DNA from 2 places in the Nocardioides lacus genome. Region 1 is predicted to be linked to the other one. Evidence: predicted binding sites of a transcription regulator. Region 1 holds the regulator's gene; the other holds the start of a gene.
The links. The regulator HrcA, encoded in region 1, represses chaperone genes, less so after heat shock. The targets are predictions, from matches to a motif close to TTGGCACTCGNNNNNNNCGAGTGCCAA.
Positions count from the first base shown of each region.

Region 2: the regulator HrcA is predicted to act here: its motif matches at 1,748-1,774, upstream of groES (co-chaperone GroES).

Region 1 is NZ_CP123620.1:3,027,119-3,031,531, forward strand. It holds gene dnaJ (molecular chaperone DnaJ) at 1-992, opposite strand, end outside; gene hrcA (heat-inducible transcriptional repressor HrcA) at 1,027-2,070, opposite strand; gene P5P86_RS14345 (hypothetical protein) at 2,209-2,904, shown strand; gene P5P86_RS14350 (DUF3097 domain-containing protein) at 2,947-3,792, opposite strand; gene hemW (radical SAM family heme chaperone HemW) at 3,812-4,413, opposite strand, start outside.
Region 2 is NZ_CP123620.1:1,172,416-1,176,828, forward strand. It holds gene P5P86_RS05480 (MMPL family transporter) at 1-406, opposite strand, end outside; gene P5P86_RS05485 (THUMP-like domain-containing protein) at 529-1,722, opposite strand; gene groES (co-chaperone GroES) at 1,912-2,205, shown strand; gene groL (chaperonin GroEL) at 2,305-3,927, shown strand; gene P5P86_RS05500 (amino acid ABC transporter permease) at 4,234-4,413, shown strand, end outside.

The DNA.
Region 1 (4,413 bases):
AGACTGCCGCGGCCGCCGCGCAGACCGGGGACCCCACGCTCGCGCAGCACCTGCTCGGTGCCCGACTGGGTGCCGGCCTTGATCTCCAGGTCGAAGGTGGAGTCCTCGGGCGAGGCGTCGGGCAGGTCTGCCTCGAGGGTCGGCAGCGACATGGTGGTGCCGAGCGCTGCGGCCGTCATCGGAATGGTGACGGTGCAGTGCAGGTCGTTGCCGTGCCTGGTGAAGGTCTCGTGCCGGGCGACGTTGATCTCGACGTAGAGATCGCCGGCCGGGCCGCCGCCGGGGCCGACCTCGCCCTGCTCGGCGAGCTGGACGCGGGTGCCGGTGTCGACGCCGGCAGGGATCTTGACGGTGAGCGTACGGCGGGAGCGCACCCGGCCGTCGCCGCCGCAGTCGCGGCACGGGTCGACGATGATCGTTCCGAAGCCACGGCATGCGGCGCAGGGGCGCAGGGTGCGGATCTCACCGAGGAACGAGCGCTGCACATGCGCGACCTCGCCCGCACCGCGACACGTCTCGCAGACCTTCGGCTGGGTCCCGGCCGCCGAGCCGGCGCCGTGGCAGGTGTCGCAGACCACGGCCGTGTCGACCTTGAGCTCGCGGGTGACGCCGAACGCCGCCTCGGCCAGCTCGACGTCGAGACGGATCAGCGCGTCCTGGCCGCGGCGTACGCGGGGTCGGGGACCACGACCGCTGGCCGCCCCGCCCTGCCCGGCTCCGCCGAAGAAGGCATCCATGATGTCGGTGAAGGAGAAGCCCTGGCCGGCGGCGCCGAAGCCGCCGCCGAACGGGTCGCCGCCACGGTCGAACGCGGCCCGCTTCTGCGGGTCGGAGAGGATCTCGTAGGCGTGCGAGACCTCCTTGAACCGCTCCTGCGCCGCCGGATCGGGGTTGACGTCCGGGTGGTACTGCCGCGCGAGCTTGCGGTAGGCCTTCTTGATGGTCGCGTCGTCCGCATCGCGGTCGACGCCGAGGAGCTCGTAGGGATCCACGTGTTCTCTTCCCGATTTCAGGTGCCGACGGGGCTCAGGCCTCGTCGAGGATGCGGCTGAGGTAGCGGGCGACGGCGCGCACGGCGGCCATCGTCCCGGGGTAGTCCATGCGAGTGGGGCCGACGATGCCCAGCGAGGCGAGCGCGTCGTCCCGGGGCCCGTAACCGGTCGTCACGACGCTGGTGCGGGAGAGCTCCTCGTAGGGTCCCTCGGCGCCGATGCGGACGGTCACGAGGCCGCCGGCGGTGGCCTCGCCCATCAGCTTGAGCAGCACGACGTGCTCCTCCAGCGCCTCCAGCAGCGGGCGTACGGCGGTGTCGAAGCTGTCGCCGAAGCGGGCCAGGTTGCGCGTTCCCCCGACCGCCACCCGCTGATCCGAGCGGTGGTCGCTCATCGCCTCCAGCAGGGTGTTGACCACAGCCGAGGTGGCGCCGTCGCCGGTGCCGGCACCGTCGCCGTCGGGCTGGTCGTCGCACTCGGCGATCTCGCGCAACCGGGTCGCCGCCTCCGCGATGACCTCGCCACCGGCGGCTGCGTTGATCGAGCCGCGCAGCCGAGCCAGCATCTCGTCGTCGATGGCGACGCTCAGCTCCACCACGCGCTGCTCGACCCGTCCGGTCGAGAGGATCAGCACGACCAGCAGCCGGGTGGGCGCCAGCGCGACGAGCTCGACGTGACGCACCGTGCTGCGGCTCAGCGTCGGGTACTGCACGACGGCGACCTGGCGGGTCAGCTGGCTGAGCAGCCGCACCGAGCGCTGCACGACGTCGTCCAGGTCGACGGCCCCCTCCATGAAGCTGGAGATGGCGCGCTTCTCCGCGGCGCTCATCGGCTTGACCGTCGTGAGCCTGTCGACGAAGAGCCGGTAGCCCTTGTCCGTCGGCACCCGGCCGGCGCTGGTGTGGGGCTGGGCGATGTAGCCCTCCTCCTCCAGCGCCGCCATGTCGTTGCGGACCGTGGCCGGGCTGACGCCCAGCCCGTGCCGCTCGACCAGGGCCTTGGACCCGACCGGCTCCTCGGTGGCGACGTAGTCCTCGACGATCGCGCGGAGCACGTCGAGGCGTCGCTCGTTCTGCATCGTCTCCCCTTCGCGCTGGCACTCGACTTCGGTGAGTGCCAATGCTAGCGCGTGGCGGAAGCAGGACCACTGCCGCGGACCCTTGTGTCGCCCTCGTCGCTTGTGGTTAGGTGAGCCTTACCTAAATGAGGAGGAGCCATGGCAGCCACCCGCTCGGTCAGCGTCGCCGAGACCGCCCGCAGCATCCTGTCGTGCCCGGCCGGCATCGACCTGGTCGTGGAGCGGGTGGACGATCCCACCGCCGACGACCCGCGGCTCGCACTGAGCGACGCGGACGGCGTGCCGACGCTCTCGTGCCGCGTCGGTGCGACGCTCTCGCGGGCCGCGGTCCAGGGCCGAGGATGCGTGCTCACCCTGGCGAGCGGTCTCGGGCCCGAACGATCGCGGGAGCGTGCCGCGAGCCTGGCCCTGGCAGGACGGCTACGGCGTACGGGCGCGGAGCGATGCAACTGCTGCGGCGAGGTGCGCGACGTGGTCGTGGTGGACGTCGACGCGGTGAGGCTCACCTTCGACGGCGAGCGGGTCACGGTGCCGACGGCGGCCTTCGCGGCCCCCGACCTGGAGCTCAACCGCGGCCTCCTGCAGCGCTGGTGCGAGCACGCCACCGGCGCGCACCAGGAGGAGCTGCGCCAGGCCGTCGCCGGCCGCCGGGGCAGGCACCTGGCCGAGATCGTCGCGGTCTCGCTCGCCTCGCTCAGCGCCGCTGACGCCGAGCTCGACTGGGTCGAGGCCGACGGCGGCCACCGGATGACACTGGCATTCCCCCAGCCCGCGCGCTCCAGCGCCGAGCTGGGCGCGCTGCTCCGGCAGCAGCTGCACCCGCGGCTGTGCTAGGCCGAGACGTCACCTTCCGCAGGTCGAGTGGTCGCGGCCACGTCACCCCACCGTGACGAAGTCGATCAGCTCCTCCACCCGACCGAGCAGCGCGGGCTCCAGGTCGTCGTAGGTCGTGACCTTGCCCAGGATGTGCTTCCAGGCGCGCGCGATGTCGGCCTGGTCGCGGTGCGGCCAGCCGAGGTGCTGGCAGGTCCCCTTCTTCCACTCGATCGAGCGCGGGATCTGCGGCCATGCCCGCAGACCGAGACGATCCGGCTTGACCGCCTGCCAGATGTCGATGAACGGGTGGCCGACGATCTTCACGCTGGCACCATGGGGCCCGCGCATGATCGCCTCGGCGATCCGGGACTCCTTGGAACCGCGCACGAGGTGGTCGACCAGGACCCCGACGCGCCGCTCGGGGCCGGGACGGAAGTCCTTGAGGTGGTCGGCGAGGTCGTCCACGCCGCCCAGGTACTCCACCACCACGCCCTCGATGCGCAGGTCGTCGCCCCAGACCTTCTCCACGAGCTCGGCATCGTGCCGGCCCTCGACGAAGATCCGACTCTGCCGAGCCACCCGCGCCTTCGCGCCCTCCACGGCGATGGATCCCGATGCGGTGCGCTTGGGTCCGCTGCTCTGGGCGGCGGCGATCGGTGCGGTGAGGATGACCGGCCGGCCCTCGAGCAGGAAGCCGGGGCCGAGCTCGAAGACCCGGCGCTTGTTGCGGCGGTCCTCCAGCGTGACGGTGTTCAGCTGGCGGTCCACGGCGACGATCTCGCCGACGAAGTCGCTCTGCACGTCCTCGACCACTGCGCCCAGCTGCGCCGGAGCGGGAACGGCGCGGCCGTTCTTCGGCGCGCGCCAGTCGGTGGAGAGTACGTCGGTGGAGTAGCGGTCAACCATGTCGGGATTGTCCCAACAGTCACAGCAGCAACTCGCGCACCACGCCGTCGGCCAGCAACCTGCCCGGATCGGTGAGCGTCAGCCGCCCGCCACCCGGACCCTGCTCGAGCGTGACCAGCCCGCGCGCGACCTGGTCGGGCACCGCTGCTCGGCCCGCGTCGTCGAGGACGTCGAGCGGCACCCCCTCGCGCAGCCGCAGCTCGAGCATCAGCCGCTCGACCCGGCGGTCCTCCGCGCCGAGGACCTCACGGCCGTGGGCCGGGCTGAGACCGGCGCGGATGCGGTCGGCGTACGCGGCGGGGTGCTTGACGTTCCACCACCGCACCCCACCGACGTGGCTGTGCGCGCCCGGACCGACGCCCCACCAGTCGCCGCCGCGCCAGTAGAGCAGGTTGTGCCGGCAGCGGTGCTCCGGCGAGGTCGCCCAGTTGGAGACCTCGTACCAGCCCAGTCCGTGCGCCCGCAGCCGCTCGTCGGCCACGACGTACTTGTCGGCGAAGTCGTCCTCGTCCGGCATCGGCAGCTCGCCCCGGCGGACCCGGCGGGCCAGGGCGGTGCCGTCCTCGACGATGAGGCTGTACGCCGAGACGTGATCGGGTGCGCAGGCGAGGGCATCCTCGA
Region 2 (4,413 bases), 1.9 Mb from region 1:
CGAAGTCCTTCTGGTCCTGACCGGTGACGTTGTCGGCCATGCCGACGTTGACGATCGCCACCTGCCGGGAGTCCGAGGCGGTGACCTCCCCGACCGAGGTGTAGTCCGAGCCCAGCTTGAGGCCCTTCGCGATGTCGCCGGCCTTCGTCAGGTCAGCCGTCGACAGCGGGGAGCCGTCGGTGCGGGAGAAGACGATGGTGGCGCCCGAGTCGTCCTGCTGCGGGAACGCCGAGGACATCAGGTTGCTGGCCTTGATGGACTCGTAGTGCTGGGGCAGGAAGTCGGACTGGTCGGTGGTCGACTTGAGCTTGGGGGCGAACGCCACCACCAGCACGGTCAGGACCAGCCAGGCTGCGATGATGTACCAAGGACGACGGGCCGCGGTGCGGCCTAGGGCGCGGAACATGACCACAACCTAATCGAGCCCGGTGACATTTCCGCCCCGCTCAGGGGCATCTCAGGGGTGCGCCAGGGTGATTCACGACCAACCTCACGGGCCGCCCCTGACATGTGTCACGGACGGCGGCCTCAGAAGGGCTGCACGAGCAGACAGGTGCCCTCATCGGCCACCCGGGTCAGCACGATCGTCGCCTCGTTGGGACCCTGGGGGGCGAGCCGCCGGCGCAGCTCCTCGGGCACCACGGCGACGCCGCGCTTCTTGATCGTGAGCCGGCCGACGCCGCGCTCGCGCAGCGCCGCGCGCAACGCGCGCTCGCGATAGGGCAGCACCTCCAGCACCCGGTAGCCGCGTGCGAACGGCGTGCGGAAGGACTGGTCGCTGGTGACGTAGGCGATCCGGTCGTCGAGCAGGCCGCCGCCCACGCCTGCCGCCACCGCCGTGACCAGGCCGGCCCGGATGACGGCACCGTCGGGCTCGTAGAGGAACTCGCCGACGGCCCGTACGTCGACGCCGCCCTCACCCAGCGGCGGAGCGTCCTCGTCGGTCAGCGTCGCCAGGCCGCCGTCAGCGATCACTGTCGCGCGGCGGTGCACGGTGGCCAGCCGGCCCGACCAGAGCGCGGCCTCCTTGACCTCGCCACGGTCGCTGACGAACTCCGCCTCGACCCCGTCGGGGACGAGCTCGTGCGGAATGCCCGGCGCGACCTTCACGCAGGCGTCGCGCGCCAGCAGGCTGAGGACGAACGGCCACGGCGGCGTCCAGCCCTCGGTGTCCAGCAACCGCCCGCGCGAGCGGTTGTTGGTGCGCCGGGCGGGGTCGGCGAAGGCCACCTCGAAGGCGGTGTGGTCGAGCTCGGTCGCGTCCGCCACGGACACGGCACCGGGCAGGCCGAGTGCGTCGAGGTTGGCCCGCGCCACCGCGACCCGCTCGGGGTCCAGGTCGACGCCGGCGGAGGTGATGCCGGCGCGCGCCATCGCGATCAGGTCACCTCCGATGCCACAGCCCAGGTCGATGGCCGAGCCGGCGCCGAAGGCCACGAGCCGGGCGGCGCGGTGCTCGGCCACGGCCTGCCGGGTGGCCTGCTCGAGGCCGTCGGGGGTGAAGTACATCGCCGCGGCCGCCGCGCCGAACTTCGGCACCGCGCGCCGACGCAGCTCGGCCTGGCTCATCGCCACGGCGACGTACGGCGCGGCGACACCCGCGAACTCCCGTCGCAGCACCGACTGCGCCTGCAGCGGATCCTCCCCACCGAGTGCGACCGCCCGGGCGAGCAGCGTCTGGCCGGGGTCGGTGAGCAGCCAGGCGAAGGCGTCGAGGTCCACCCGTCCATCCTCTCAGCGACCGGCCCTGGCACTCGTTGTGGCTGAGTGCTAACGTCTGACTTGGCACTCTCGCATCGAGTGTGCCAACGCCTGCGACACGAGCACGACCCCCGCGACGGCGTGCTCGCGGCGCCAGGCATCCACGTTCATCACCCAACAGCAGATCAGTGTGAAGGGGAGGTCGACACCGTGTCGATCAACATCAAGCCTCTCGAGGACCGCATCGTCATCAAGCAGGTCGAGGCTGAGCAGACCACCGCGTCCGGCCTGGTCATCCCGGACACCGCCAAGGAGAAGCCCCAGGAGGGCGAGGTCCTGGCCGTCGGTCCGGGTCGTGTCGACGACAACGGCAACCGCATCCCGCTCGACGTGGCCGTCGGCGACAAGGTCATCTACAGCAAGTACGGCGGCACCGAGGTCAAGTACGCCGGCGAGGAGTTCCTCATCCTCAGCGCCCGCGACATCCTCGCTGTGATCGCCTGACGCAGCGCCTGACTCCGGGACGTCATACGAACCGGCCGCCCCGGCAGCCACTCGTATGACGTCCCGGATCCATTTCCGAGCCAGACAGAGGGAAGATCCATGCCGAAGATCCTGGAGTTCGACGAGAACGCCCGCCGCGCACTCGAGCGCGGTGTCGACAAGCTCGCCGACGCCGTCAAGGTGACGCTGGGCCCCAAGGGCCGCTACGTCGTCCTCGACAAGAAGTGGGGCGCGCCGACCATCACCAACGACGGTGTCACCGTCGCCCGTGAGATCGAGCTCGACGACCCGTTCGAGAACCTTGGTGCCCAGCTCACCAAGGAGGTCGCCACCAAGACCAACGACGTCGCCGGTGACGGCACCACCACCGCCACCGTGCTCGCGCAGGCGATGGTCCACGAGGGTCTGCGGGCGGTCGCCGCCGGCGTGAACCCCATGGGCCTCAAGCGCGGCATGGACGCCGCCGCCGCCAAGGTCGGCGACGCCCTGCGCGCGGCCGCCCGTCCGGTCAACGACGAGTCCGACATGGCCTCGGTCGCGACCATCTCCAGCCGTGACGGCCACATCGGCGAGCTGCTCGCCGAGGCCTTCAGCAAGGTCGGCAAGGACGGCGTCATCACCGTCGAGGAGTCGAACACCCCGAGCACCGAGCTCGAGTTCACCGAGGGCATGCAGTTCGACAAGGGCTACATCTCGGCGTACTTCGTCTCGGACCCGGAGCGGATGGAGGCCGTCCTCGACGACCCCTACATCCTGCTCGTCCAGGGGAAGGTCTCCTCGGTGCAGGAGCTCCTCCCGATCCTGGAGAAGGTCATGCAGGCGGGCAAGCCGCTGTTCATCCTGGCCGAGGACGTCGAGGGCGAGGCGCTCTCGACCCTGGTCGTGAACAAGATCCGCGGCACCTTCAACGCGGTCGCCGTCAAGAGCCCTGCCTTCGGTGACCGGCGCAAGGCGATCATGGAGGACATCGCGATCCTCACCGGCGGTCAGGTCATCGCCGCCGAGATCGGCCTCAAGCTCGACCAGGTCGGCCTCGAGGTGCTGGGTCGGGCCCGTCGCGTCGTGGTCACGAAGGACAACACCACCATCGTGGACGGCGCCGGCGACCCGGCAGCGGTCAGCGGCCGGGTCAACCAGATCAAGGCCGAGATCGAGAACACCGACTCCGACTGGGACCGCGAGAAGCTCCAGGAGCGCCTCGCCAAGCTCGCCGGCGGTGTCTGCGTGATCAAGGTCGGCGCCCACACCGAGGTGGAGCTCAAGGAGAAGAAGCACCGCATCGAGGACGCCGTCTCCGCCACCCGTGCGGCGATCGAGGAGGGCATCGTCGCCGGCGGCGGCTCGGCCCTCGTCCACGCCGTCGCCGAGCTCGAGGACGACCTCGGGCTCACCGGTGACGAGGCCGCCGGCGTGCGCATCGTGCGCAAGGCCGCCGACGAGCCGCTGCGCTGGATCGCCGAGAACGGCGGCGAGAACGGGTACGTCGTGGTCAGCAAGGTCCGCGAGGCCGGCGTCGGCAACGGCTGGAACGGCGCCACCGGGGAGTATGGCGACCTGGTCGCCCAGGGTGTGATCGACCCGGTGAAGGTGACCCGCTCCGCGCTGGTCAACGCCACCTCGATCGCCGGCATGCTGCTCACCACCGAGACCCTCGTCGTGGACAAGCCCGAGGAGGAGGAGCCGGCGGCTGCCGCCGGCCACGGTCACGGCCACGGTCACTGATCCTCGGATCGCACCGCCGAGTCGGCGCTCGTTCACAGCGAACGGGCGCCGACTCGGTGCATTTCCGGCGCGAGCCCGCGCTGACGCGGCGGCGCGCCCGCGGGACCCGCATGGACGGGTCGTGTCGTCCTCGACGTGACTCGACCGCGACCGTCGGGTTCGCAACACCGTCGGGGTGGACGTGCCGGATCGGCGGTGGGGAGTAGCGGTCTGCCGGGTCACCGGCCGCCATCTGGACCGGGGTACTAGCATCTGTCGTGTAAGTGCATAATATCCATCGACTTTATGTTTTACCGAGGAGGCAGCGTGAGCCTTGTGGCCGGGCCCGTGGAGACGGGCGCCCTCGACCGACGCTCGGGCGACGACGAGCTCGTCGCCGCTCGGCTGGTCCCCCGACGTAGGCCCGGACAGTGGATCTCCGCGGCCATCGCGCTCGTGGCCGTCGCGGCGTTGCTGCGCAGCGTCTTCACCAATCCGCACTTCCAG